3 regions of the Pseudoalteromonas sp. SG45-2 genome follow, and region 1 is predicted to be linked to each of the others. Evidence: predicted binding sites of a transcription regulator. Region 1 holds the regulator's gene; each other region holds the start of a gene.
What was found. Region 1 encodes LexA, which represses DNA repair genes until DNA is damaged. Its sites were predicted from a motif close to TACTGTATNNNNATACAGTA; they were not measured.
Positions count from the first base shown of each region.

Region 1 (10,129 bases):
TGATTTTCGAAAACGAAATGTTAAAGCGACATTTGAGTCGATTTAAGCACTTGGAATAAAATAAGCCCTAGGCTTATTTACTCTTTGATAAGTGGGCGCTAGCTCTCAAAAACCAATATGACTATTTTGATTTATTCTTATTTTTAATTCGGATAAATCGTTTTAGTCGTATATTTTGTATAAGTAGTAATATTCCACTTAAACAAAAAAGTACACTGGTTGCTGAAAAGCTAATAAGCAGTGGATTATTAAAATTCTCTCGCTCATCGTAATCCATAATATGTAACATCCAAAAAAAGTCGAATATTCGCCATAGCGTGCTGCGAACGGTAACAACTTTGCCGTTATTTTCTGACAAGTACAGTGTTGTGTTAAATGTGTCGTCAAATTGTACCTGCCAAACATTGGTTTTATATCCAACTTCTCGCATACCTTGCTTTAGTAGTACAGCGCTTGTTACTTGAGCGTCAATAAGTAAGTGTGCTTTAGCATTTGCGGTAATTTGTATTTTAGTTGGCGGTTCAAATGGTCGGCCTGTTATTCCATTGAAGCTTTGCTGCTCGTTATTACTAAAGACAGTAATAAGTGGTGTAGTTAAGAAGTTCTCAAAAATTATTTGTGTTGGATTAAACACCTGAGAGGCAATATCGTCAAGGGAGGCAACATAATCAGCCTGCGTAAATGGGTTATTAAGAGTACGTGTTGCAAGATGCTCCCCATGAACTTTATCAAGAGGGATTGCACTCATAATTAAACCACCTAGTAACCATGCTAAAATTTGTAGTGCTAATAAATATCCTAACCATTTATGTAACTTGCGAGCATGTTTAAATATTTTTTTATTCATGTTTTAGTCTTATTATTTTTAGAAGCTAGTTTATTACATTAATAGGATAAGTTACTGCGACATTTTGTCGCAGTTTAAACTATAGCTTACTGTAATCATTTAAAAATAAAAAAGATTACACTTAAATTCCTAACATGACTTATCTGTTTAATTGAGCTGAATATTTGATATCCAGCTAGCTTTAAATGCTAAAAAATACTTAAAAGCTGCGAAATATCCATATAAAGTGGTTAATAGAGCATAGTTGATTTGGTATAACGGTAAAACTACGTTAAAGTTTGCAATGAAATTATTAGAGGATAAATACGAAACGATGTCGGAAATTCAATTTTTAAATGTAGATCTTGAGCTTGAATCAAAGCAAGATATTAGTTTGCTAGTGGCGGACTTGAAAAAAGTCGCGACGATTTTACATTATGACAAAGACGAATACCGTCAACTAGCGCGTATTGAAGCTACAGGTGAGGTGAGCACACCTGATAAAGCCATAAACCATATATGTGAGCTTATTGAATCGTGTTCGCGTAATGCGCTAAAGCAATGGTTAAGCTGTTCACGTAGAACGTTTGATATTGGTTTTGAATCAGGGACTTCTCCTAAGTGCTTTAATCAAGCCTTAGATGCAGATACATTATTGCGTATATCTGCGATTGGTGCGGGTATGGAAATTACCATTTACCCAATCGAAAAGTAACTATCTTCGCTCTACGACTGCTGCGGTCATTTTTGATACGCAGCACAGATCATTGCGGCTATTTGTAATTTTTATTTCCCATACTGAACTACGTTTGCCAATATGAAACGCTCTAGCCGTTGCTGTTAAAGTGCCGTTGCGAGATGCTTTTAAATGACTTGCGCTAATTTCCTGCCCTACACAGTAAAATTTAGTAAAATCGACAACAAAGTTAGCGGCATAGCTGGCAACTGTTTCGGCAAGTACAACGTTAGCACCGCCGTGAACCATGCCCATTGGGTTATGATGCTCAGGAATTGCCGGCATTGTGGCAACCAAATAATCATCGCCAATTTCTGTGACTTCTATCCCCATAGTTTTCATTAATGTTCCTTGGCCATTAATGCCTTGTTCTAACTGCTTGCACAGCTCTAAGGTGATGGGCTGGTACCAAATACTCATAATGTCTCCTTTGCATTTTTAATCATTTATAAACTTAGCTTTAGTTATATCCTTGAAATGTACACAAGTGAAATTACTTTAGCTATTTTAAGGCTTAATTTAAATTTGCGATTTTTATTTAACTGTATATACTCACAGTTAAATGTACTGTATGGAAAACCAGTTGTATGCGACCATTAACGAACCGCCAAGCTCAAATACTCGAACTAATTAAAGTTTTTATTAAAGACACTGGTATGCCTCCTACACGTGCTGAAATAGCGCAAACATTAGGTTTTAAAAGTGCCAATGCTGCTGAAGAACATTTAAAAGCACTTGCTAAAAAAGGCGCAATTAAAATGAAACCAGGTGCAAGCCGTGGTATTCAATTAATTGAAGAAGAAGAGCCAGAACAATTAGGTTTACCGCTTATAGGGCGTGTTGCTGCTGGTTCACCTATTTTGGCGCAAGAGCACGTTGAAAGTCACTGCAAAATCGATCCATTAATGTTTAAACCGGCTGCAGATTTTTTACTACGCGTTAACGGTATGAGCATGAAAGATATTGGTATTATGGATGGTGATTTACTTGCTGTACATCGTACTCAAACCGCTGAAAACGGACAAGTTGTTGTTGCCCGCCTAGACGAAGACGTAACTGTAAAACGTCTTGAGAAAGCGGGTCGTAAAGTATTACTTCATGCTGAAAACGACGATTTTGACTCTATTGAAGTAGATCTTGAGAATGAGTCTTTTAATATTGAAGGCTTAGCCGTTGGCGTTATAAGAAACGCTGATTGGATGTGACTTTAAAAATAGCTTTTAAACAAGCAGTTTTATAAATGCGTACTAATTAGTACGCATTTTTGTTTTAAAATTTGTACTAAAAAATAGGGCGTAAACAGCCCACTGACTATTTAAGCTGTAAACTTTTTTGCACTTATATTTCCCCCCTCCGAATGCGTTAAACCCCTTTGTTTTGCTCATATTTTGAACTTCCTGTTGCCCAGTTGATTACTGATTTTTATTAATTATTCAATATCACCTGATTGTTTTTTATACTAAAACTTGCTTGTTGTTCGTTTTTTAGCTAATTGTTAATGTGCTGAGCTAATAATAACTCACAGCTTTTTAGTTTTGAGAACACACAATATACACAAACTCGTTGTTGGCGCAGCAAAACCAATCAATATTAAATAAGATTGGCTAAAAAAATAAAAATAACGAATTGGCGTTTAAGCCGTATGCCTCTTCGCTTTGCATTCGCAATAGCATCAAAGGAGCCGTCACATGGGTAAACTGACCTCTACCTTGTGGCTTATATTATGTGTTTTTTCGCACCCAGTTTTGGCTAACAGCCAATACAATATGCGCAAAGGCGTAACCGATATAAGCAATAATGTATATCAGCTGCACATGACCATATTTATAATATGTTGTGTGATTGGGGTGATAGTGTTCGCAATTATGTTTTGGGCACTTATTCATCACCGTAAATCTAAAGGGGCTGTACCGGCCCAATTTCACGAAAGCACTAAAGTAGAAATACTTTGGACTGCAATTCCGTTTGTTATTTTAATTGCTATGGCAGTACCAGCCACTAAAACCCTAATTGCAATGGAAGATGCCAGCAAAGCTGATCTCACTATTAAAATTACGGGTTCGCAATGGAAATGGCATTATGAATATATGGGCGAAGATGTAGAGTTCTACTCTATTTTATCTACCCCGCAAGATGAAATCGCGAATCTTGCAGATAAAAATCCTAACTACTTACTTGAGGTTGATAAGCCTCTTGTACTGCCAATAAATCAAAAAGTACGATTTTTAATGACTTCTGACGATGTTATTCACTCTTGGTGGGTACCTGATTTTGCAGTTAAAAAAGATGCGAACCCCGGCTTTATAAACGAAACATGGACGAACATAAACGAAGAAGGTACTTACCGAGGCCAATGTGCTGAGTTGTGTGGTAAAGACCATGGCTTTATGCCCGTTGTGGTGGTCGCTAAATCTGAGGCTGATTTTAAAACATGGCTTACAGATGCAAAGCAGGCTAAACAAAAAGCAGCATTAGCAGATGCCGCATTACTTGATAAAACCCTCCCAAAAGAAGAATTAATGACTTTAGGCGAACAAGTATATATGGCTAATTGTGCTGCATGTCATCAACCTACTGGCATGGGGTTACCGGGCGTATTTCCTGCACTTAAAGGCAGCCCGATAGTGCTTGGCGATATAAAAGATCACATTGATGTAGTTATCCATGGACGACCCGGTACGGCAATGCAAGCTTTTGCCAAGCAGTTATCTATAAAGCAATTAGCTGCGGTTATTACTTATAAACGTAATGCGTGGGGTAATGATACGGGTGATGTTATTCAACCGAGTCAAATACAGACGGCACTTGATGCCAAAGTGGAGGCGAACTAATGAGTAGCATAGTAGAACAACCTAACGCCAATGAAGCTCATCATGCTCATCACCCAGCTAAAGGTTTTAAACGCTGGCTTTACACAACTAATCATAAAGATATAGGTAGTTTATATTTAATTTTTTCGCTGACCATGTTCTTAATTGGTGGCGCAATGGCTATGGTGATCAGAGCTGAATTATTTCAACCAGGTTTACAGTTGGTCGACCCTCACTTTTTTAATCAAATGACCACAGTGCATGGTTTAATTATGGTGTTTGGTGCGGTTATGCCCGCCTTTACAGGCCTTGCTAACTGGATGATACCACTCATGATTGGCGCGCCAGATATGGCGTTGCCAAGAATGAATAACTGGAGCTTTTGGATTTTACCGTTTGCGTTTCTAATCCTATTGGCATCGTTATTTATGCCTGGTGGGGGGCCTGCATTTGGTTGGACTTTTTATGCACCACTGTCCACAACATACAGTAATGATAATACTGCATTGTTTGTATTTGCCGTACATATTATGGGAATTAGCTCAATAATGGGCGCAATCAATGTGATTGTAACCATAGTGAACTTACGTGCCCCAGGCATGACATGGATGAAGTTGCCCTTATTTGTATGGACGTGGTTAATTACTGCCTTTTTATTAATAGCCGTAATGCCAGTGCTTGCAGGGGCTGTCACTATGGTACTTACCGATAAGTATTTTGCGACCAGCTTTTTTGATGCCGCAGGCGGTGGCGACCCGGTGATGTTCCAACACATTTTTTGGTTTTTTGGTCACCCCGAAGTATACATTATGATTCTTCCTGCCTTTGGCATTATATCTACAATAGTACCTACCTTTTCTCGTAAAAAACTTTTTGGCTATGCCTCAATGGTATACGCCACATCCTCCATAGCACTATTGAGCTTTATTGTATGGGCTCATCATATGTTTACCACTGGAATGCCGGTCGCTGGCGAGTTGTTTTTTATGTACGCGACCATGCTTATATCGGTACCTACAGGAGTAAAAGTATTTAATTGGGTTGCCACAATGTGGAAAGGCTCAATAACTTTTGAAGTGCCAATGCTTTTTAGTATTGCGTTTATTGTGCTGTTTACCTTGGGTGGTTTTTCGGGATTGATGCTGGCAATTACACCTGCTGATTTTCAATATCACGATACTTATTTTGTAGTGGCGCACTTTCATTATGTATTAGTAACAGGGGCCGTATTTTCGATAATGGCAGGAGCTTATTACTGGTTGCCCAAGTGGACGGGCAATATGTTTAATATCACGTTAGCTAAATGGCATTTTTGGCTATCACTGGTGAGCGTGAACGTACTGTTTTTTCCTATGCATTTTGTAGGGCTTGCCGGTATGCCGCGTCGAATTCCCGATTACGCACTCCAATTTGCCGACTTTAACGCAATCATAAGTATTGGTGGATTTGCCTTTGGTTTATCGCAATTGTTGTTTGTAGCTGTGGTAATTAAATGTGCACGCGGCGGTGATAAAGTACCTGCAAAGGTATGGGAAGGGGCTGAAGGACTTGAGTGGGAAGTTGACTCTCCAGCGCCATATCATACTTTTTCTAAGCCGCCGGTAATCAAGTAATGACACACGCACCGCTACTCAAACGTTTAGTACTTATTTGCATAGGCATGTTTGCCTTTGCCTTTGCTTTAGTACCTTTGTATGACGTGTTTTGCGACGTAACAGGGCTTAATGGAAAACCTTCGCTTGAGCAAGCAGAGCAAAGTACGCAAATAATACAAAACCGAGAAGTTGGCGTTAGTTTTACTACTCACGCGCAAAGAGGTGCACCGTTTGAAGTTAAATCAAAAGAATACAGTGTTGTGGTAAAACCCGGTGCAATGCGTGAAGTAATGTTTAGTGCTAAAAATAACAGCAACCTAGATAAAGTAATGCAGGCTGTACCATCAGTCTCGCCAGGTAAAGCGGCAAAGTATTTACATAAAATAGCGTGTTTTTGCTTTGATCAGCAACCTCTAAAAGCAGGGGAAGAACTTGAATTTAAATTACTTTTTTATGTTGATACAGCACTGCCAAGCGACATTGAAGAATTAACTTTATCTTATACCGTATTTGATATTAGTGAACAGCTGGTGGCAAGTAATAACTAGCTTTTCAAACTAGTGTGAAACTAGGAGTAAATAAAATGAATCAAGAATATGAGCATTATTATGTACCAGAGCAAAGCCCGTGGCCTATTGTGGGCGCTGTTGCATTGTTTTTTATTGCAGTAGGGGCAGGCTTAACAGTTATGAGTGTAGGCAAAGAAGGGGGGAGCGGGGTTTACCTGCTTTATGCCGGTATTGCTGTGCTTGTGTATATGTTGTTTAGCTGGTTTAAAAATGTAATTAGTGAGTCGGACCAAGGTTTGTACTCAGCACAAATGGATCGCTCTTTTAGGCAAGGTATGAGCTGGTTTATTTTTTCTGAAGTTATGTTTTTTATGGCCTTTTTTGGTGCGCTTTTTTATGCACGCGTATTGTCGGTACCTTGGCTTGGAGGCGCAGGCAATAATGCAATGACCAATGAAGTATTATGGCCTACTTTTGAAGCCGTTTGGCCGCTAGTTTCAACACCTGCAGGCGAAACTACTCAAGCTATGGGCTGGCAAGGTTTGCCGCTTATCAATACCTTAATACTGCTTACTTCCTCAGTTACTCTACATTTTGCCCACGTAGCGATGGAAAACAATAAACGCACTCCACTTAAGGTTTTTTTAGGCGCTACTATTTTATTGGGTGTTTGCTTTTTAGGACTGCAAGTTGAGGAGTACATGCATGCATATAATGATCTTAACCTAACGCTAGATGCGGGTATTTACGGTAATACGTTCTTTTTATTGACTGGTTTTCATGGCATGCATGTAACGCTAGGAACCGTACTTTTATTTGTAATATTTTTACGGATATTAAAAGGGCACTTTACTAAAGATAAGCACTTTGCTTTTCAAGCAGCTGCTTGGTATTGGCACTTTGTTGATGTGGTGTGGCTGTGTTTGTTTGTATTTGTATATGTGCTGTAGCGTTTATTGGCGAATTATTTGCTTTAATAAAACCAAGTTTAAGCGCTGCAATAACAACAACTAAAACAACGACCGAAAACAATACGCGACGACCTAAAAAGTGAGACATTGGTCGTCCCCCTGTTTTCCCTGACACCATAATAAACAATGCTCTAAATAAGTTAAAAAGTATAAATATTAACAACAGTACGATAATAATTTTAATAATCACTGAGTTGACCCTTTATGCAGTTAGTTTTATGGCACAAACAAAAGCTTAGCTCACTAATCACACTTTGTATGGTTGTGGTTGTTGTACTTGTGTGTGTGCGATTAGGGTTTTGGCAGTTGGAGCGAGGTGAGCAAAAGCAGCAACAACTAACCGCCATTGCTAAGCAACAGACTCGTGGTGTGATGAGCTGGTCTCAATTACTTAACCTGCCTGATAGCTGGAACAAAACTGGTGTATTGGTTGAGTTAAAAGGGCGGTTTGTGCAAAACCAATATTGGCTTTTAGATAATCAAGTTTATAACGGACAAGTAGGGTACGACCTACTTGCTTTACTAAAGCCAGATAGCGAAGAAAAAGTGATTTTAGTTAATTTAGGATGGGTAAAAGCGCCTATATCTAGAGATACACTGCCAAAGGTTACTCTGCCTACAGGTGTTTTTATTCTTAAAGCGCAAATAAAAGAAAATAACTTAAGTAGCTTCACGCTTGAAGATAAAACGACAAATAACGACTTACCTACAAGAATCCAATCTATCGACTTGAATATGCTGAGCACCCAAAGCCAGCAATCATTAATTAATTTTATGGCTTACAGACAAGGTACTGGTGATGAGATTGCAACACCTCATTATGAGGCCGTTGTTATGAGCCCTCAAAAGCATAATGCCTACGCTTTGCAATGGTTTTTAATTGCTGTTGCATGTGCTGTTGTGGCTATTTTTGCGAGTAAAAAAAGGACACATAATGAAAAATAATCCCCTTTTGTTGTTTGTGGGTTGCTGCGCTATCCCATTAATTTTGGCATATGGCGCATTAAAGTTTGATTGGTTGCCTACTGCAATTACTAATAATGGCGAGTTTTTAAGCCAAGAAATAAAACTTAAAAATTGGCCGCAAAATAATCCCAAACAATGGACTATCGCACTTAATTATTCAAACGAATGTAACACCCCATGCAGCGAACAACTCAATGCACTTAATAACTTATATGTGGCACTTGGTAAAAACCAAGGCAAGGTTGATATGGCTGTAATGGGAAGCCCCGACAATAAAAATCTACCATGGAAAATTATTACCGAGCAACAGAGTTTAAATCCTGCAAGTTTATATTTAATTGATCATATGGGGTTAGTGGTACTTGAATATCCCTTTAAGGTCGAGCCACAAGAAAACCGTTTAGTACAAAAAGGGTTATTAAAAGATCTAAAAAAATTACTTAACTATTCTCGTTCTAGCTAATTAAGTTGAGCTTAAGTTGGAGTATCTGATGTATAAAAATTATAAAAACTTAGTATTAATAACAGGATTACTCGCTTTGATTGTAGTTGCTTTAGGTGCGTACACCCGCTTAAGTGATGCGGGATTAGGGTGCCCCGATTGGCCTGGTTGTTATGGCTTTTTAATGGTACCTAAGCATGAGGCTGACATAGCCTTAGCAACTCAAAGCTACCCCGATATGATGTTCGAAACCGCAAAAGCGTGGAAAGAAATGATTCATCGCTACTTTGCAGGTGCTTTAGGTTTACTTATTTTAGGTTTATTTGTGTTGGCTTTTTTAAAACGCCAATATCCAACTACGCCAGTTAAATTGCCTTTGGCTTTACTTCTACTAGTGGTATTTCAGGCTGCCCTTGGTATGTGGACAGTAACCATGAACCTTCAGCCGCTTATTGTAATGGGCCACTTATTAGGTGGCTTTAGTATTTTGTCACTTATAACGCTTTTATATTTACGGCTAACCGCAAAACCTATTATGGGTGGCGATAGCGGCGCAAAACGCTATTTTGGTTTAAGTTTAGTTGCGCTCAGTGTATTGATTATCCAAATTGCACTTGGTGGTTGGCTGGCTGCAAATTACGCCGCTCCTCATTGTAGTGGTTTGCCATTGTGTAATTACGCACAACCGTTTTCATTGAGTAGCGTATTTCAATTACCACTTGAGCACAGTAATTATGAATTTGGTGTGTTATCGCAGCAAGCGCGTATGTCTATTCATTTATTACACCGCATTTGGGCACTGGTTACTTGCATCGTTCTGGCGCTAATTATGTGGAAAATATACAGCCAAGCGTACTCTAAAAAAATTAAAAATTGCGTGGTGAGCGTATTGCTTACCCTGCTTTGCCAAATTAGCTTAGGGCTTATTTTAGTACATTGGCATATTCCGTTGGGAGTTGCACTGGCGCATAACTTGATGGCTGCCATACTATTATTAAGCATGGTTAGGTTGTGTTATTACCTAAAATCACGCACATAAAGGGGAAATATAATGGCACTTATAATTGATAAAAAAATACTGCTACCCGTTAATACTCAATCGCTAATTTCGCGTACTCATAATTTGCTGCAAGACTACTTAGCAATTAGTAAATTTAAAGTGGTAGCCATGCTGGTACTAACAGCTTGGGTTGGTTTAGCGCTGGCTCCTGATGTAGGGCGCGGTATGGCTGTACAGTTTATTAGCTTGTTAGGTATAGGGCTACTTTCTGCTG
Region 1 is NZ_JACJEO010000021.1:68,808-78,936, reverse strand. Features, by position in the region: gene H5116_RS15550 (chaperone modulator CbpM) at 1-59, shown strand, start outside; gene H5116_RS15545 (hypothetical protein) at 122-847, opposite strand; gene H5116_RS15540 (hypothetical protein) at 1,161-1,541, shown strand; gene H5116_RS15535 (PaaI family thioesterase) at 1,542-1,982, opposite strand; gene lexA (transcriptional repressor LexA) at 2,150-2,767, shown strand; gene coxB (cytochrome c oxidase subunit II) at 3,251-4,393, shown strand; gene ctaD (cytochrome c oxidase subunit I) at 4,393-5,985, shown strand; gene H5116_RS15515 (cytochrome c oxidase assembly protein) at 5,985-6,515, shown strand; gene H5116_RS15510 (cytochrome c oxidase subunit 3) at 6,551-7,426, shown strand; gene H5116_RS20480 (DUF2909 family protein) at 7,329-7,637, opposite strand; gene H5116_RS15500 (SURF1 family protein) at 7,652-8,392, shown strand; gene H5116_RS15495 (hypothetical protein) at 8,382-8,876, shown strand; gene H5116_RS15490 (heme A synthase) at 8,905-9,894, shown strand; gene cyoE (heme o synthase) at 9,907-10,129, shown strand, end outside.

Region 2 (10,129 bases), on a different contig from region 1:
ATCCTTATGATTTATTAATAAGGGTACAGATTAACATTGAGAGGGGGTTAAATAAAGCCAACTAAATGCAAGTATAGCGGGGTAAACACCTATTAAATTAGCTGCTCAACTAATTGGCCATTCTCGTATAATTTAGCATGTTGACGCTTATGTTCTTCAAATAGGTAAGCTCTAAGTTGCTCTTGACCGCTATGAATTTGCGTTATTTTAGCGGCTATACCTTGCGTGCTTTGCCTTACGGGTTCTATTTCCATCGAAATACTTTGTTTGTTAGGTAAAATAAATTCCATGTGCTGTGATTTATTTAAATGGTTACCTTTTCTGAGGGGTTTTAAAAACATCCCCGTGTTTGATATTGATTCAATTTTAAACCCTTGGCTTTTAATATTTAGCTCACTCCAGCGCCAACTGCGCAGTGTGCCTTGTGTGTCTATTACTTCGGGGGCGGTTAAAATCGGTTTGATTATACCGGCGCTATCAATTTTCAAGTCCAACGGAAACCATAACTGATAGTGTGCAACCTCTGCGAGCAGGGTTAAATTAGCGCTACTAAGTAAGTGAGCAATATTGGCTGGTACTGAACTTTGTAACGTTAAAACGTGACTGTTGTGAGCATGTGACTTTGTATTGGGCTTAAATAACTCAGCAAAAAAATTTATCTCTTCATTAGAAAAGTCCATATTTCATCCCAGTTACATAAAATAATTCACCACCGTAATTTAAACAATGAAATTGGTCAATAAATGCTCCGTTTAAATTTGTTTAGATAATATTTACAAAGACAGAGGGGCAAACTAAACAATGTATTTAAATGCAGTGCTTAACCCGAACGTTTTTCAGAGACTTGAATTATTTAACATTTATAAAAATATATTTAGGCGCAAGTGGCTAGCTGTTAAACTACAGCACATTAGTTTTATTATTTATATTAGAGTTTACATTATGATATGTGCATTTTTACGTGATCAACAGCCGAAGTTACTGGGTATGGTAGTGGCATTGTTCGGTGCCGGTTTTTCAATAAATGCAGTAGCTCAAGAGCAAAGCCAAACTTTAATTTTAGTGGGGTCAGAGCTTACTACCTGTACTAGCGCCAAGCTTAATAATTGCCAAAAAGAGGCTGTTATTGATGGTAAGTCACATAATTTATATACACTTAGCAGCTCTCAAATAAAAAACATCGCGCAGCATTGGCCTAATAATAATGTTGAGGCAAAAACGGCTGTATTAAAAACACTTAAAACCATACAAAGTAAATCGTCAAATAGCGTATCAAAAACAGATTTACTCTGGCAGTGGCGCGATAAAAATAATCAGCAATTAGAAAGTCTAACTCAGCAAGAGTACAACTTTGTATTTGATATGCTAGAAGTACCGCTACTTAATAAAAACGGTGAGCGTTTAAAAGAGCAAGTAAATACCGATTTTAATAATGAGGTTGCGACTAATAATATTTTACAATTTGTGTCGGGCAGTTTAAAAGTTAATAACCCAAAACCAACCATGCTTGCTATTACGGCTTCGAGCCGCGACCCTTATGAGTCGGCAGATGTAGCGCAAAGTCTTTTGGCACAATCAAATATAAACACTCAATGGTTAGCACTAACGCCAGCGCTTGCTAAAGCGATTACGAGTAACTCGTGCGATGAATTACCAGCGCTTAGAAATACATTAATGAATGTGTATAACCGTGAAGTGATTTATCCCGATCGCACAAAGGCCGAATACGCTTTATGTAAAAATGGCACTAATGCACTTGTATCACTTATTAAAAATAGTACCGGTGTGATGTTTAATAGCGGTAATGCAGCATTAACTCATAAGGTATTATTTGATCAAAACAATAACCCATACCCGTGGACGCAAGCATTGCAAACTCGCCCAGTAATTGTAGGTGAAGGAGCGGGCGCAGCAATCCAAAGTAAAGTGACGGGCATGCTTACAAATACGACAAGCCTTGAGGTACTTCGTAAAAGTGAAAATAACACTAATGCTGGTGGGCTGGGCAGTTTTAACTTTGGTGTACTAGATACTCAATTTAGCGAACAAAACCGTACATTTAGGCTTGCAGCAGCGCTAAATAAAAACGAAGTGAAAAATACTAAAACAGAGATTCGACATGGTTTTGGTATTGATGAAAATACAGCCTTAGTTGTTATTAAATCGCCAGAAGGTAGCTTAATAACCGTAATAGGCAAAAGTGGTGTAGTGCATTTGGCTAACCAAGGTAAAGCCCAACCTGGGAGTAAGAGCTATAGCTATTCGTACTGGCCTACAAGCAGTGTAATTGAAATTACCAATAATACGTTTACATTAAGCGCACGCACAATAGATGAAGCGTTACCCGCTATAAAAATACCTCCACTGCCAGTGCAGCGTTTTGGCTCAATTTTAACAAATTCAAAACTGCGTTCACTTACTCAAGCGATGTGCCTAAGCCAAGAGCAAAGTGCGGTAGCCCAACAAGACGAGTTTATAATTAGCCTTACAGCAACGAGTGAGACGCAGTATCATCGCGTAAATGCAAAAGAGTTTGGTTGTGCGCTAAGCAATTTAGAGTTAGCTATAAAGTCGGTTTAGTGACTAACCTGAGCCAAGGGTTTAAGTTTTTGGCTCTTCTATATAAAATAGCCACCATAATGATTTAAAAGCCTTACTAAAAGAGTGTTAAAATGAATAAAGAAAATGATGTAATTTCTAGTCTAGCCGAATTAGAAAGCTTTTTATTAAATGTAGAAAACGGCGGTCTTGGCCTTAAGGGTGTTTCGGGCGTTGGTATGGCAACAAACAATAGTGATGGTAGTCGTTTTGTAGCCGTGTTTGACGATAATCAAAAATTACTTTTAGCGCGCGGTATTACAGAAGATGTATTCCAAACAGGGCAAGATATGGTACGTAATGGTGTAGGGCGCAAGCACTAGTACTTTAATAAAAAAGCGCTTAGAGCGCTTTTTTATTTTAATTTCAATAAATTGAAATCAAATGCCTTCATATAGATTCCACAAAGGCCACTTCAAGTTAATAACAATTAAATACAACCCCCATCAAAAACCACAAAACTAGCCAGCTAAACTCAGTTTTATTAAGTGCGCTTAGTTAAATAAGATAGTGCTACGGATAAATTGTAGAGTCAAAACAGATGGATTTTGGCTATATTTTGAAGAGAAGTTTAACTTTTTGATATAAAGGGAGTTTATACCAATTCGCTTAATTAAGTGATCTATTTTTAGGATGGAAAAACGTGTTGATAGCTAGGCAAAAAATTCGCTATTTAGTTGTTCTAAATGAGAATTTTTTAACACAGGTAGCGACAAGTTTAGCTCCGCAAAATGATTAAGTATTATAGCGGATTGGTATTAATGGTCGGTATGGAGAGATTCGAACTCTCGACCCCTGCCACCCCATGACAGTGCGCTACCAAGCTGCGCTACATACCGACGTTGTTTGCAATAGTACGTGTATTTTTTTAAAAATCAATAAGCGATTGTTTGTTTGGGTGTTTATTACGCAAGAGGCCTAAAAAGGCGCCCTTGCGGTGTATTAATTAGCTAGTCTTTATTTAGCCACTTTTTGATCGAGTCATACATCTCATCTCGTATTAATGGCTGAGCTTTTTTGTTAGGGTGTAAACTATCGTTTTGCATTAGATCAGATTGACTGGCAATATCTAGCATAAAAAAGTTCATTAAATGCGCATTTGTCTCTTCGCTAACGCGCGAAAAAGTGTCAGTAAACATTTTACTGTAACGCGGGCCGTAATTAGGGGGAATGTAAATCTCCATTAAGGCTGTCATCGCATTAGCTGCTTGGCTTTTTTGAATAAGAGACGTTAAGTTAGTTTGCATTTTTTTAACTGGGAAACCACGTAAACCGTCATTAGCACCTAGCTCAATAAGTACATGAGTGGGTTCGTATTGCTCAAGCAATGCATCTAAACGGCGTAGGGCTCCACCAGATGTTTCGCCACTAATACTGGCGTTGATAAGTTCAATGTCGGCGTGTTCGTCATCGTATTTATCTTGTAACAATTTTACCCAGCCTTCTTCTTGTTGAAGTCCGTAGGCTGCGCTTAAACTGTCACCGAGTATTAAAATCGTGTTTTCGGCTGCTGCGCTCAGCGGTTTGATAACTAAAAATAAAATGAATACTAAACGAAGGATTGAATGAGTCATATGTCAGCGCTTTCTCAATTAAATATAATTCAGGTTAATGGTTTGTCTAAAGTAGTCTCTACCTTTGAAGGTGAGCTGCCCATCCTCAGCGACATCAGCTTTAATGTCAAGCATGGCGAGTCTGTTGCTATTGTTGGCACATCGGGCTCAGGTAAATCTACGTTACTCAGTTTATTAGCAGGGCTGGACACCGCCAGCAGCGGTGAAATATTTTTAGATGGTGAACCATTACACAATTTAGATGAAGAAGAGCGTGCTGCACTGCGCGCCGCTAAAATTGGATTTGTGTTTCAATCGTTTATGTTAGTACAAAGCTTAACTGCACTAGAAAACGTTATGCTGCCAGCAGAGCTTGCTGGCGAAAGTGATGCGAAAGAGCAAGCAATTGCTTTGCTTGAAAAAGTAGGCTTGAGCCATCGAATTGATCATTACCCGTCGCAACTCTCTGGCGGTGAACAGCAACGTGTTGCTATTGCGCGAGCATTTATTGGTACACCTAAAATACTATTTGCTGATGAGCCTTCGGCTAATTTAGACAGCAAAAACGGTAAAATGATTGAATCCTTATTATTTGATTTAAATACTCAGCACGGCACCACGCTTATTTTGGTAACTCACGATGAAGGGCTTGCACAAAAATGTGAGCACATTATTCAAATAGAAGCGGGTTTACTGGTAAAAAGCCAAGTAGAGGACGTTGCTAATGTGGGTTAAGTTAGCGCTTAAATTATTTTTACGAGAATTTCGCCGTGGTGAGCTCACGGTTATAAGCGCAGCTATCGCTCTTGCTGTGTTAACCGTGCTTACATTGTCTATGGTTACTGAGCGAATAGGGCAAAGTATTGCGCAAAAAAGCAGTGCTTTTATTGCAGCAGACCGTGTACTTGCAAGCGACCATGTTCTGGACACCGCTTTTATTACTCAAGCACAGAGCCAAAATTTAAAAACGGCGCAAATGGTGTATTTCGACACTATGTTGTTTGCCGATGATGAGATGCAGTTTAGCTCAGTAAAAGCGGCATCTAATGCGTACCCGCTAAAAGGGCAGTTAAAAGTTAAAGATACCCTAACCGGTGAAACTAAGGTTGCTAATAGCGGGCCAACGCCGGGTAATGTGTGGCTAAGTGAGTCGGTATTTTACAGTTTAAATATTGATATAGGCGCGCAAGTAGAGCTTGGCGCGGCATTATTTAATGTTTCAAAAGTTATTGTAGAAGAGCCAGACGCGCCATTTAATGTATTTTCGAGTAGCCGTCGTGTGCTTATTAATATTGACGATGTGGCAAAAACCGAAGTTGTGCAGCCGGGTAGTCGTGTTTATTACCGCCAGCTTTATGCAGGTAGTGAGGCCGACATAAATAGCTTTTACGAGTGGCTTAAACCACAAATGAAAGAAAACCAACAGTGGTATGGCGTTAAAGACCGCCAATCACCCATTTCAAACAGCTTAAACCGCGCTGAGAGCTTTTTATTACTTGCTGGTTTACTAGGCATTATTTTGGCTGCAGTGGCTATAGCTGTTTCAGCAAAACGTTATTGTGAACGCCAATACGACCCAGTAGCGATGATGAAAACGCTCGGCGGTAGCCGCTCAATGATCCGCAAAATATACATGCTTCATTTATTGCTTGTATGTGCAATGGCGGTAAATATTGGGCTGTTAATTGGTTATGGCTTGCAAGAAATAGCAACAAGTTACTTATCAAAAAGTATGGGCACAGAGCTGCCTTTAGGTGGCTTTAAACCTTGGCTGGTGGCTATAAGCACTGGCGTAATTTGTGCCGTTATGTTTTCTATTAAACCATTATTTGATTTATTTGATATTCCACCGCTTAGAGTTCTGCGCCGTAACTTAGGCGACAAGTTGGCAGTAAGTCGTGTGCATTTAGGTATGAGTGCGTTAACCGTGTTTTTATTAATGTGGTTATTTAGTAACAACATAAAAATAACGCTTATTTTGTTTATATCAACACTTGCGCTAATTGGTGTGCTGTTTTTAGTATCTAAATTAATATTTGGTGGTGGTCGAAAGCTAGGATTAAAGCCAGGTAATAGTTGGTCGCTTGCAATTGCATCTATCCAAAAGCGTGCAAATGTGAACGCGGTACAGTTAATTAGTTTTTCGTTAGCGATTAAATTACTGCTGTTTTTAGTGGTACTTAAAAACGACATGATATCTGATTGGCAGTCGCAACTTCCAAGCGACGCGCCTAATGCGTTTTTGGTTAATATTACGCAAAATGAGCTTGAGCCAATTAATGAATATTTAGCTCAAAAAGATATTCAGGTATCAGAGTTTTATCCAACTATTCGTGGGCGCGTAAATGCGGTAAACGGCGAGTTGGTAGCACGTTCTGTATCGCTGCAAGACAACGAAAAAAAAGACGAAGAAGCACGTGCAGGTATTGGTCGTGAGCTAAATCTTACATGGCTTAAAGATGTGCCTGACCAAAATGAAGTAACACAAGGCTCGTGGTTTGGTGACAATGCGATGGCTGAGGCTTCAGTAGAGGAGTCGATGCTTGAGCGTTTAGATGTTGAGATAGGCGATACGCTTACATTTTTAATTGGTTCGCAGTCGTTCGACGCTAAAATCACCAGTGTGCGCAAAGTAAATTGGGCCACGCTTAAACCTAACTTTTTTATTATTTTAAGCCCTGATGTACTTGCAGATTTTCCCGCAACATATATTTCGTCGGTACGTATAAATCCAGATCAAAAACGTGACTTTAGCCAGTTATTACGTACTTACCCTACTATTACAGCCATTGATATTGATAACTTTGTTAAGCAAATACAAACTACTATTTCGCAAGTATCGCTCGCCATTGGCTTTGTACTTGCAATTGTTGTGCTGTGTGGCGCGCTTGTACTTATATCGCAAGTGCAAGCTAGTTTAGGTGAGCGTATGCAAGAAATTGTAATACTGCGAACGCTTGGCGCTAAAAGCCGATTAATTAAAAACGCGACCCTGTATGAGTTTTTATTACTCGGCGGTTTAGCTGGTTTAGTGGCTGCATTTTTTAGTGATATAGCGCTTTTGATTGTGCAGCAACAAATGTTTGATTTAGCAGGTAAGTTACACCCACATATATGGATTATTGGTCCGGTAGCTGGCGGCGTATTTGTGGCAGGTTTAGGTTATTTAATGATTGCCCGAACACTTAAACAAAACACCCAAGGATTAGTGCGTGCCCTAGGGTAAGCTTAAACTAACATGTTCCTGTAAATGCCCACCTAGTACGTGGGCATTTTTGTTTTTCTTTGTACTGGTAATTTATACAGTACTCTGGCATTATTAGCGTAATTTAAAAATAATAACAATGGAGCGCTGTTTGGCCATCATTTTAGGGATCGATCCTGGTTCACGTTTGACCGGATATGGTGTTGTTGCCCATCAAGGTTCTAAATTTACATACTTAGGCAGTGGCTGTATTAAGTTAGCCGATCATCCTTTTCCGGTTAGGCTTAAAATGATCTACCAAGGCATTACACAGCTTATTGAGCAGTTTTCGCCAGAAACCTTTGCCATTGAAAAAGTATTTATGGCGCACAACCCCGATTCAGCTTTAAAACTTGGCCAAGCTAGAGGCGCTGCTATTGTAGGTGCTGCAATGGCCGACTTGCCCGTATTTGAATATTCAGCTAGGCAAATTAAGCAAGCAGTAGTAGGTAACGGTGGCGCTGATAAAACTCAAGTGCAACACATGGTAAAAAATATTTTAAAACTACCTGGTACGCCACAAGCCGATGCAGCTGATGCACTCGCTATTGCCATTTGCCACGCTCACTCAGAACAAAATTTAATTAAACTAGCGGGCAGCGCAAGCAAAACCGTTAGAGGACGTTTAAGGAAATAATTATGATAGGCCGCTTAAATGGTATTTTAGTCGAAAAACAGCCACCAGAAATATTACTCGAAGTAAGTGGTGTAGGTTACGAAGTACAAATGCCAATGACCTGTTTTTACGATTTACCAAAAATTGGTGAAAATGCGATTGTTTACACTCACTTTGTAGTGCGTGAAGATGCTCAACTATTATTTGGTTTTAATAATAAAGTTGAACGTGCTTTGTTTAGAGAGCTATTAAAAGCAAATGGCGTAGGGCCAAAACTTGGCTTAGCTATTTTATCGGGCATGTCGGCAAAACAATTTGTAAGTTGTGTAAATAACGAAGACTCAACATCGCTTGTTAAATTACCCGGTGTAGGTAAAAAAACAGCCGAGCGTTTAGTACTTGAAATGAAAGACAGGCTAAAAGATTGGGGTAATGATTTATTTACGCCATTTAGTGACAGCGCAGTAATAGAGCCAATGAGCGATGCGACAATTGCTAATAATGCAGCGGATGATGCCGTATCGGCACTGCTTGCATTAGGTTATAAATTGCCACAAGCTCAAAAAGCAGTAAAATCGATAAGTAAACCCGATATGTCTACTGAGGTTCTTATTAGAGAATCTTTAAAATCTATGTTGTGAGTAACCCATGATTGAAGCGGATCGCTTAATTGATGCGACTGAAAAAACAAATGAAGACTCTATAGATCGTGCAATAAGACCAAAACTTTTAGCCGACTACAGAGGCCAGCCTCATGTTAAGCAGCAAATGGAAATTTTTATTGAAGCTGCGCGAACTCGTGGTGAAGCGCTCGATCATTTATTAATATTTGGCCCACCTGGGCTTGGTAAAACCACGCTTGCAAATATTGTAGCCAATGAATTACACGTAAGTATTAAAACAACATCAGGCCCTGTACTTGAAAAAGCAGGCGATTTAGCTGCTCTACTTACTAATTTAGAAGAGGGCGACGTACTGTTTATCGATGAAATACACAGGCTAAGCCCGCAAGTTGAAGAGATACTGTATCCCGCAATGGAAGACTACCAGCTTGATATAATGATTGGTGAAGGCCCAGCTGCGCGTTCTATTAAATTAGACTTACCTGCATTTACACTCATTGGTGCAACCACACGAGCAGGCTCGCTTACATCGCCACTGCGTGACCGTTTTGGAATTGTGCAGCGATTAGAGTTTTATTCTGTAGAAGATTTGTCGCACATAGTAGGGCGCTCTGCACATTATCTTGGTTTAGAAATGTGTGACGATGGCGCTACCGAAATTGCCCAGCGCTCACGCGGCACACCACGTATTGCAAACCGCTTATTACGCCGTGTACGCGATTACACTCAAGTAAAATCTGACGGTACAGTAAACGCCGATGTAGCTAAGCAAGCCCTTGATATGATTGACGTAGATAAAAGTGGTTTTGATTATATGGACCGCAAATATTTACTCGCCATAATCGAAAAATTTATGGGCGGCCCTGTCGGGCTCGACAATGTAGCGGCTGCTATTGGCGAAGAGCGCGAAACAATAGAAGATGTAATAGAGCCATTTTTAATCCAGCAAGGATTTATTCAACGTACACCACGTGGGCGCATAGTGTCTGACAGTGCATACCATCACTTTGGTTTACTTCCTAAAAAAGACTAGCCTATATACTTTACTTGCTGTGGTTTATTGCGCAGCAGGTAATTGTTTCAGTATCCCTTTGTTTCAAATTATTATACCCAAAACCTCAACACACTGTTGCAAATGTTATTTCAAAATACAAATACGCTTTATAGTTAACTGTTAATTCACAGGGCGTTAAGACTCGCGAGGCTATCCTGCGTACCATTCAAACTAGTAAGCGAATTACTTATTGTAAATTAGGTAGGGCAATTATTAGTTTATAAATAAAATATGTAGCGCGCTAAATTGCAGGCAAAAAAAAGCCCGCAAAAAATGCGGGCAAACAACAAGTTGAAGGAAGTAATCTAGGGGAACTACGTTTTACTAAATTTGGTTTTATCCAGAAAGAGTAAAACAATGTAATACGATAAAATATCCTATTACTAAGAACTTGGCTTAATGAAACTATCTCATTCAGTGCGCTAGCTCGGTATGGGGGAA
Region 2 is NZ_JACJEO010000013.1:29,816-39,944, forward strand. Features, by position in the region: gene H5116_RS10915 (hypothetical protein) at 93-680, opposite strand; gene H5116_RS10920 (cyanophycinase) at 943-2,580, shown strand; gene H5116_RS10925 (hypothetical protein) at 2,673-2,921, shown strand; tRNA gene H5116_RS10930 (tRNA-Pro) at 3,361-3,437, opposite strand; gene H5116_RS10935 (arylesterase) at 3,549-4,172, opposite strand; gene H5116_RS10940 (ABC transporter ATP-binding protein) at 4,173-4,886, shown strand; gene H5116_RS10945 (ABC transporter permease) at 4,876-7,377, shown strand; gene ruvC (crossover junction endodeoxyribonuclease RuvC) at 7,508-8,032, shown strand; gene ruvA (Holliday junction branch migration protein RuvA) at 8,035-8,652, shown strand; gene ruvB (Holliday junction branch migration DNA helicase RuvB) at 8,660-9,667, shown strand.
Region 2: the regulator LexA is predicted to act here: its motif matches at 7,440-7,459, upstream of ruvC (crossover junction endodeoxyribonuclease RuvC).

Region 3 (10,129 bases), on a different contig from region 1:
ATTTAACTAAGCGTACTGTGCAAAGTAAATTAAAAAATAAAGGGCTTCCATGGGAGCGCGCTAAAGCGTTCGACGGCTCTGTAATTTTAACTGATTTTGTAGCGCTAACTGATGCAATGAAGCACTTTACCTTTGAACTTAAAATTAATAATGAAGTGATTCAGCGAGGTGATACTCATTTTATGCTGCACAACCCTGACTCAATTTTACAAGAAATTAGTGAATTTATGAGCTTAGAAGACGGTGATGTAATAATGACAGGTACACCGTCGGGCGTAGGTGAGGTAACAGCTAAAAGTATTTTTGCAGTGGCGCTTTATGCTAATGATCAGTGTTTGCTTGAGCATCAGTGGCAAGTAAGTAAAAATTAATGACTTGCTGTTGGTAGTGTTTATCAAAGTCAGTAAAGGTGGTTTTAAGCCAATTATGCTGACTTTGTTGATACTCAGGCGATTGAAGTACATTATTTTTTAATGCGCGGTTAATTTTTTTAAGGGCTTGCTCTGCAAAATTATTAGGTGCTTTAGCCGCACAGCCTATTGCTCCTCTTATAAATTGAATGTCATTTTCTGCAATTGGCACACTTTCTATATTCGTATACTCCCCTTGTTTATTAAAGTAATCAGCCATAAACGGGTAATCAATTGAGTAGTCTAAAAAGCCGTGACTCAAGCGTGCTATAACAGCCTGACTTTCATTTTCGCTACTCCAACTTAACGAAGACTCTTTATCTCGTTTTGTATTTTCAATAATTGTATTAATTTTAGTTGTAAATTTACGTGCAGCCGCTTGCCCGTATACATATTGCGGGTCGGTTAATAAATTAATAAGGTGAATAGGCGAGCCGTGCTTTTCTTCTAATTGCGGCTTTAGCTCTTTAGTCGTGATAATTGAAAATGGGGGATATACCGTTGTTGGATTTGAGTAGTTAAGTTGTTGGTTATTATTTTTTTTATAAATAACACACGGAAAACATACATTTTTCCCTTCATTTAAATATTTATTTATACGCTGCTGAGGAACAATTAAGCGAGTATGTTTTACATCAGTTATGGTTCTAATGAGTTGCTCGGTTAGGTTGTCGCAAATACCGCCTTGTGGTGCGCTTTCACTTTTAGCTATATGAAAAGGGGGCGTGTAACTTTGCAGCCAAATAATCTCTTCTAGAGGTTGTACTTTTTGCTCAACGGCGTGCGCGTTGAATACAATTAATAAGCAAAATGCATAGTATCCGTTTTTCAGCATTGATAAGTGTTCGTTGAATTAAGAAAACTTAATAAAAGTATAGTGTTGGTTGTAGTAGGGTCAAATATTTTAGTTAAAAAGCAACCTCATTCAAGGCTGCTTTTAACTCATACATGCTTAATAAGGCATCGGATGGTTTCTAAATATGGTGTTAATCTCACTAAGAATTTCGTCGTTTAGCGTTATGCTAAATGCGTCTATATCTTCCTTTAATTGAGCTATAGATGTTGCCCCAATAATTGAAGAAGTTACGCCATCTACTTGGTTACACCATGCTAAGGCTAGTTGTGCTGGAGTAATATTGTTTGCATGAGCCAGCTCAACATACTGCTTAGTTGCTTGCTCTGCATTGGGTGTATCTCTAAAAATACCGTTACGCTGCATGAAGGTCCAACGAGAACCTTCTGGGCGAGCACCGTTTAGGTATTTTCCCGTTAATAAACCGGCTGCTAAAGGCGACCACGGTAAGTAGGCAATATCTTCGTGTACACATTGTTCTATTAAATACGGCCAGTCTTTAGCGTGCGCTAAGCTAAACTCATTTTGAATAGATACCATACGCGGTAAGTTATGCTCTTTGGCCAAACTTAAAAACTGGCTTATACCCCATGGCGTATCGTCAGATAAACCGCAGTGCTTAATTTTACCTGCTTTAACACATTCATTAAGGCCTTCTAGAATATCAAGCATACTAGCTTGCTGCTCTTGTGTATTTACGTCGGTAAATTTAAGAGTGCCGGGCCATTGTCTGCCAAAGTGAGGGGTAGAGCGGTTTGGCCAATGTAGTTGATATAAATCAATGTAGTCTGTTTGAAGTCGCTTAAGTGAATCATCCACGGCTTCTATTACTGTTTGGCGAGTAATATTGCCGCCATCACGTACCCACGATAATCCATTGCCTGCAATTTTTGTAGCTAGTACCACATCGCTGCGCTTTTGCTGATTACGCGATAGCCAATTGCCAATAATTTCCTCGGTTTTACCATAGGTCTCTGGCGAAGGAGGTACAGCATACATTTCGGCTGTATCAATAAAGTTTACGCCTTGCTCTAGCGCGTAGGCTATTTGTTCATCAGCGTCGCTTTGAGTATTTTGTTTACCCCAAGTCATACTCCCTAGGCACACTCGAGATACGTTTACGCCACTGCTACCTAGTGGGTTGTATTGCATAAAAATTCCTTAACTAAATTAGTTTTGAGCATGGCTGATTAAAGCCGATAAAAGAGGCTCGGAGATTGGGGCTTTTTGCCCTGTAGTAAAATCAAACATTACAACTTTAGATGCACCCGTAGTCGTTATTGCTTTTTGTGCATGGCTGTAAACTGTGTAGTTCATGGTAAAGCGATCTGTTTTAAGATCTGTAATTGTAACGCCTACAGTGAGTGTGTCGGGAAAAGTTACTGGGCGTTTATAGCGAACGTTATTTTCGCTTATTACTGGGCCCACACCGTTTGGGCTTATTGTGTCGAACAAATTTATTTTATTTAAAAAGTCGATTCGGGCTATTTCAAAGTAACGTAAATACACTACATTATTTACGTGTTGTAGCGCATCCATATCAGCCCATGCTACGGTGATATCGGTATGAATAGGGTGCTGATCTTTAAACGTTTGCATTATTTATTGGCCCTTGATTTTTAAAGTACTTAGATTATCAACATGGTGTTACGAGCTCAAGGTAATTAATGGCATGTTTTTTTTATAAGATGATTGTACCTGTTTAATTTTAGGTCTACAGTTAAATTACACAGACACACAAAAACACACACAAAGGTAATAATATGCAGAATATAATTAATTGGTCCTTAGCTTGTTTGGTTTTTATAGCCTCTTTTACCTGTTACGCGATGGGGAATGAATCTGGCGCTATCATTTTAATGTTGGCAGGATTTTTATTTGAGGTTATGTATTGGCTACGTGGTTATAAGAGATCGGAGGACAATAAACACTTTTTTTAATCGTTAACTAGTAGGGCCTGTTGACCTTTCAGGATTAAAATTTGTTCAATCTAGGGGCTATTTAATCGCGGCGCGAGGTTTGTGACCTAGTGGGCTAAGTAAAAACCGAGCAAAGCTTCCGCGTCCTGCTCACGCCCCTTACCTACATCCATGTAGGCAACAAAGAGTAAATTGCCCCTAGGCAGAACCCTTCGGGCAGCGTATGTTTGGCATTTGTGCTACGTTATCGCCTATTTATGGGGAATAACCACACTACATAGGCTCTGCCTTGCCTAAATACCAAACATACTGCTGCAAATTTAACCTCGAAAGATAAACAGGCCCTAGGCTTGCTTATCACATTTGATTCTATAATAATGACTGTATAAATAACCAGTTTTTGTTGTGGTGATGAAGAAGTTTATTCACATAGACATGGATTGCTTTTATGCAGCAGTAGAAATGCGAGATAATCCAAAACTTGCATGTGTACCGCTTGCTATTGGAGGCAATAGCCGACGAGGCGTGCTCTCAACCGCTAACTATATAGCTAGAGAGTATGGCGTGCGATCGGCTATGTCGAACTATCATGCTAAACAATTATGCCCCGATTTAGTTATTGTCCCAGGGCGCATGGCTGTATACAAAGAAGCTTCAAACCAAATACGTGAAGTATTTAGCCGCTATACAAACTTAATTGAACCCCTTTCTTTAGACGAAGCCTACCTAGATGTAACAGACAGCACCGCTTGTAAAGGCAGTGCCACACTTATTGCACAGCAAATAAGAGCCGATATTTACAATACTACAGGGCTCACTGCATCAGCTGGTATTGCACCGATTAAATTTATTGCCAAAATAGCCAGTGACGAAAATAAACCGAATGGTCAATTTGTCGTTTTGCCTGATGAGGTCGATGACTTTTTAGCGCAATTACCGCTTGGGAAAATTCCAGGAGTGGGCAAAGTAACGCTCGAAAAGCTAAATTTAAAAGGCTTATATACCGGCAAGGATGTACGTGAAAAAGGCGTTAACTGGATGCAGCAACATGTGGGTAATTTTGGTGTGTCGCTTTATCAAAAATGTGCAGGTGAGTATGTTGGTAAAGTATCCACAGATCGTATAAGAAAATCGCTGAGTGTTGAACATACCTACGAGTACAACAAAACAAGTTTGCAAGAGTGCTTAGATGAGCTGCCAAGATTGTTAGAGGAATTAGTTTTAAGGCTAAATAAACAGCAGTTACAAAACCGTATTAATAAATTGAGTGTTAAGGTGAAGTTTGCAAATTTTGTAGTGACCTCAGCCGATCAGGTATATCACGAGCTCAACACAGAGATACTTGTTCAACTACTTACTAAGGCCTATCAGCGTGGGCTACAACAGCCTGTAAGATTACTTGGCATAGGCGTTGGCATTAAAAACGAGCCAGAGCAAAACTTCCAACTTAGTATTCTCGATTAAGCTGTAAAGCCTGTAACTCCAAGTTGCCATTTATTGATAGGTTATGTGATTAGCTCATCGCTCCTTGCTGGTCTTCAATATTTAAATCGACGATAATAGGGGCTTATGTTTTCTAACAGGACCTTATTTATGGCATACCCTCAAGCGGTTAGTGCAAGCCTTGAATGCACATCTCATGATGCGCTTATTATTATTAGTAATGACTTTTCTCAGTTACCAAATAACTCATTACGTGATGCTATTTTAGCTCAAGCAAACGTAGATTCTCGCATCGGTAAGCAAGTTACTTTATTAGTAATTGAAAACAAGCGCGTTGTACTTGCGCCAACCGGTCCGTTAAATAGAGATTACGACGACGTGCGTCGTTATTTTGATGCTGCTAAATTAGCAATTAACGAAGCAAAAGCGTCGGGCAGTGTTAACCCTGCATTATTTTTACCAAATTTAAATGGCGATAGCCGTTATCAGCATGCTTTAGAAGTTGCTTATTTAGGCGCTTGCCAAGCCTTATGGCAGCCATTAGAAGCGCGTGAATATCACGGTGAAAGCATTGAACCAATTACACAGATTGGTTTAGTTGGCGCAAGCGAGCAAACTATTAAAGCTGTTAATGCAATTGCAGCAGGCCAATATGCAGCGCGTGACCTGTGTGGCACTGAACCTGAGCGTATGGCTCCCCCACGTTTTGCTGATTACTGCGTTGAATTGTTTAAAGGCTCAAACATTGCAGTTGACGTAATTGATGATATTGCAGCTATTGATAAAAACTACCCAATGCTAAGTACAGTTGCTCGCGCATCGTATGCAGTTGAGCGCCATCACCCACGTGTTGTTAAGCTTGAATATGTACCCGAGGGCGAAATTACTCGCACACTTATGTTTGTAGGTAAGGGCCTTGTATACGATACAGGCGGTGCAGATTTAAAAGTAGGCGGCCATATGGCAGGCATGAGCCGTGATAAAGGCGGCGCAGCTTCTGTTGCGGGCTTTATGAAAGCCGTTGCTGATTATCAGCCTAAAGGCGTTAAAGTGGTCTCGTACTTAGCTGTTGTTCGTAACTCTATTGGCTCAGATTGTTTTGTGCCAGATGAAATTATTACTAGCCGTGAAGGTGTTCGTGTACGTATTGGTAATACCGATGCAGAAGGGCGTTTAGCAATGGGCGACCTGCTTAGCGAAATGAAAGATTTAGCTAAAGGTGAGGTTAATCCAACGTTATTTACTGTAGCTACATTAACGGGTCATGCAGCTCGCGCAATGGGTCCTTACGGTGCGTATGTTGAAAATGGTCCAGCTCGTAGTGCTGGTGTTTCACGTCAAATAGCTGACCTTGGAGATTTGTGGGCCGATGGCGCTGAAGTATCGCGTTCACGCCGTGAAGACTACGACTTTATTAAACCACGTACGCTAGCTGACGATGTTTTATCTAGCAATAACGCAGCATCTGCCGTTACTGCTCGTGGACATCAGTTCCCTATGGCGTTTATGGCTATTGTTGGTGGGCTTGATAAGCACGGTAATGACTCTGCACAGCCTCTACCTTATGTTCATATGGATATTGCAGGTAGCGGTGTTGAAGGCGGTGATTGGCAGCATGGTAAGCCAACAGCTGCATCAGTAACGAGCTTGTTTGCACGTTATTGTTTGTAAGCTAAAAACTTACATGTAATAAAAAAGCCCTGTTAATTCAGGGCTTTTGCATTTTATGAGAACGCTATCGATTAATCTAATTTAAAACGATTAACTACGCTCGAAAGACCTTCGCTACTTTGTTTGAGATTATCACTGGCATCGGTAAGCTGCTTAGTATTATTTAATGATTGCTCAGTTGATTGAGATAGCTCATTTATACGCAAATTAACCTCGTCGGCAGCTTGCGTTTGTTGTTCTGTGGCACGTGCTATTTGGCTGTTCATTTCGGTAATAATTGAAACAAGTCGTTCTATTTCATTAAGTGAAGTATTGGCTGATGACGCCTGCTCTACGGTAGAAACTGAAAGTGCTTGGCTTGATTTAACTGCTTCTACTGCTGCTTTTGCACCTTCTTGTAGTTTAGTGATCATGGTTTGAATTTCGTCAGTACTTTGCCCTGTACGACTGGCCAGTGTTCTTACTTCATCTGCAACAACAGCAAATCCTCGACCATGCTCTCCTGCGCGAGCAGCCTCAATGGCAGCGTTTAATGCCAGTAAGTTTGTCTGCTCCGATATACTTCTTATTACATCAAGCACAGAGCCTATATTATGGCTCTCGTTGGCTAAATCTTCTGTTACACGGCTTACTGTTTCAATGTTGCTTGAGAGCGTTTCTATTGCTGTAATTGTTTGCGCAACCACATTTTTACCCGTTGATGCGTTTTGTGCTGCATCCTTAGCTGCTTGCTCTGCTGCTTCAGCGTTACGGCTCACATCGTGTATTTGGTGAGTCATTTGCTCCATGGCAGCTGCAACTTGGGTTGAACTATCGTTTTGAAGCTCAATAAATGAGTGGCTTGTTCTACTTGAGTCGTCAACTGTATGCGCATGTTCGCTTACATCGTTTGCACTTTGTGCTACATGAACAAGTGACTCGCGCATTTTTAGAGCAAATAAATTAAATGAACGTGATAGTTCAGATATTTCATCATTACCGGATTCATTTAATTTACGAGTTAAATCGCCTTCGCCTTGTGAAATATCTTTCATCATATCGGCCGCTAAGCGAGTTGGTATTAAAATACTCTTACCTATAAAGTAACTAAGTAAAATAACAGCAATAATCATAATTATTGCACTGATGACTATAAGGTTACGTTGCTCGCTAAATGCTTCGTCAATTGAATCAAGGTAAACACCCGAGCCAATAATCCACTGCCATTGATTAAAACCTTTAACAAATGCGATTTTTTCAACCGGTTTATCTTTACCTGGTTTTGGCCATTTATAAGGGATAAATCCCTCGCCAGAGCGTTTAACTATATTTACCATATCAACAAACAATGCTTTGCCGTCAGGGTCCTTGTTATTAGTTAAATCTTTTCCATCAAGCGCAGGTTTTATAGGGTGCATAACCATTGTTGGCTGGTAATTGTTAATCCAAAAGTAATTGGTTTTGTCGTAGCGCAGTGCTTTTATTGCATTAAGTGCTTGTGATTGAGCTTGTTGTTGAGTGAGAGTGTTATCTTGTTCAAGCGCATAATAGTGCTCGATTATACTGTACGCCGTTTCTACTACATTTTGTGTTTTTATGTATTGCTCGTCTTTTAGCGAACTATATTGATGAGTTAGGCTCGATATACTAAGTATTATTAGTCCAAATACAACGATGGCTATTAACAGTGAAAAACGCTGGGATATACTAAAACTTCGTAGATTAGGCATACATTTATCCTCAAAAAGTGTGCGCTTTAGCGCATAGAATAAGCGTAGCTAAAAAAAGAGTTTAATCTAGGCTTAACGCCTATTAATGCAAAAAAAAGGCTGATTTATCAATCAGCCTTTAGTCTGTTATTACTTTACTTGCTTATTTAACGTCAAAATGGCGATTAAAGAAGTTTGTAATTGTTTGATGTAAGTGTGTTTGCACTTGTTTACCACGTAGGCTGTGCTTAGATCCTGGGTAGGTCATCATTTCAAACTGTTTTTCGTTATCTTGCAGTTGTTTAAATAACTTAGTTGAATGCGTAAACAATACGTTGTCATCAGCCATTCCATGGTAAATCATTAATGGGCCTTTTAAGCCATCAGCATATGGAAATACTGCGCTGTCCTCATAGCCTTTAGCATTTGTATCAGGGTGACCTAAATAACGCTCTGTGTAATGTGTATCGTATAGAGCCCAATCGGTTACTGGAGCACCTGATACGCCGGCTTGAAAGTAATCGCCTGCTTTAAACATAGTCATAAGTGCCATGTAGCCGCCGTAGCTGTGGCCATAAACACCGATGCGTTGTGGATCAACGTAATCAAGTGTACGTAAAAACTCTACGCCTTTAATTTGATCGGCAACTTCAACCACACCTAAATGTTTATAAATAGCATCTTCAAACTTTTTACCACGGTTGTACGAACCACGGTTATCCAGTTGAAAAATTACGTAACCTTGTTGCGCCATGTACTGAAAGTACAAGTTTTTACTGCGCCAGCTATTCGTCACTCGTTGAGCATGCGGGCCGCCGTATACGTTAACAATAACAGGGTGCTTTTTGCCATCAGTAATGTTGCTAGGCTTAAATAAACGGTAATGCATAACTTGGCCATCTTCGGCTTTAATTGTGCCGTATTCTGGTTTTGTTAAGTCGCTTAAATAAGGGGTAAGCGGATGGTTACTATCAAGCTTATTTTCTTCAAGCCAGGTAATAAATTCACCGTTTACTTTACGAAGCGCTGCTGAGTTTGGTTTATTATCAGACGAGCTATTATCGATAAAGGTTTTATTGTCTTTTGCTAGCACAACATTGTGGTACTGACCTTTTTCGGTAATACGTTTAGAATCGCCTTTTTTAAATAAAGGCGCGCTGTATAAATGGCTTTCAAGCGGTGTATCTTTTCGACCGGCAAAATACACAATGCCTTTTTTCTCATCAATACCTTTTAAGCTATCAACAGCCCAGTCACCTGAGGTAATCTGGCGAACAAGTTGACCGTTTGTGCGATACAGATATAAATGTTTAAAGCCGTCGCGCTCAGATGCCCATACAAAGTGTTTTTTGTCATTTAAAAACTCAAGATCAAAATGTAGGTTTATCCACGTTTCGCTGTTTTCGGTCAGCGCTACTTTTTGGGCTTTAGTTTCGCTGTTATAAAAACGCAGTTCTAATTTATGTTGCGAGCGATTTTGCCATTGGTACGACAGTGTATTGCTGTCTTTTAGCCATTTAGCGCGTGCAATGTAAATGTCTTCATCTTTACCTAAATCAATCCAATCTACTTTTTGGTCGTTTAGCTTAACCACACCAAGTTGAATTTTAACGTTATCGGTACCTGTAAACGGGTAGCGCTGGTTAAATAATTTTACTTCGTCAGCGTAAATTTCGTTACGGATAGCTTCTTTTACAGGGGTTTCGTCAACGCGGGTATAGGCAATTTTAGTTTCATCACCTGACCACCAGTAACCTGTCATACGGCTCATTTCTTCTTGAGCAACAAATTCGGCCATGCCGTTTTTAATTACGCCGCCGCCATCTTTACTAAGCTGAATCTCTTTACCTGATTCAAGCTCTAAAGCATAAAGGTTTTGCTCTCGAATAAACGATACGTAGTTACCTTTAGGTGAAAAGCGTGCATCGGTTTCAAATGCTTCAGTGTCGGTTAGTTTTTTACTTTTAGCTGAGGCTAAATCGTAATAGTAAAGGTCACCATTGAGTGGGAATAAAAGTGCTTTGCCATCTTTAGACCATTTGTATTCAAGTATGCCTTTACCAAAAATACGTTGGCGTTCGCGGCGTGCTTTTTCTTCATCTGATAGGTTTTCTGGGCCTGAAAATAACTTTGCTGAATCAACTA
Region 3 is NZ_JACJEO010000031.1:9,336-19,464, forward strand. Features, by position in the region: gene H5116_RS18285 (fumarylacetoacetate hydrolase family protein) at 1-371, shown strand, start outside; gene H5116_RS18290 (ABC transporter substrate-binding protein) at 322-1,245, opposite strand; gene H5116_RS18295 (aldo/keto reductase) at 1,363-2,415, opposite strand; gene H5116_RS18300 (thioesterase family protein) at 2,434-2,862, opposite strand; gene dinB (DNA polymerase IV) at 3,594-4,646, shown strand; gene H5116_RS18310 (leucyl aminopeptidase family protein) at 4,776-6,296, shown strand; gene H5116_RS18315 (methyl-accepting chemotaxis protein) at 6,368-8,005, opposite strand; gene H5116_RS18320 (S9 family peptidase) at 8,148-10,129, opposite strand, start outside.
Region 3: the regulator LexA is predicted to act here: its motif matches at 3,562-3,581, upstream of dinB (DNA polymerase IV).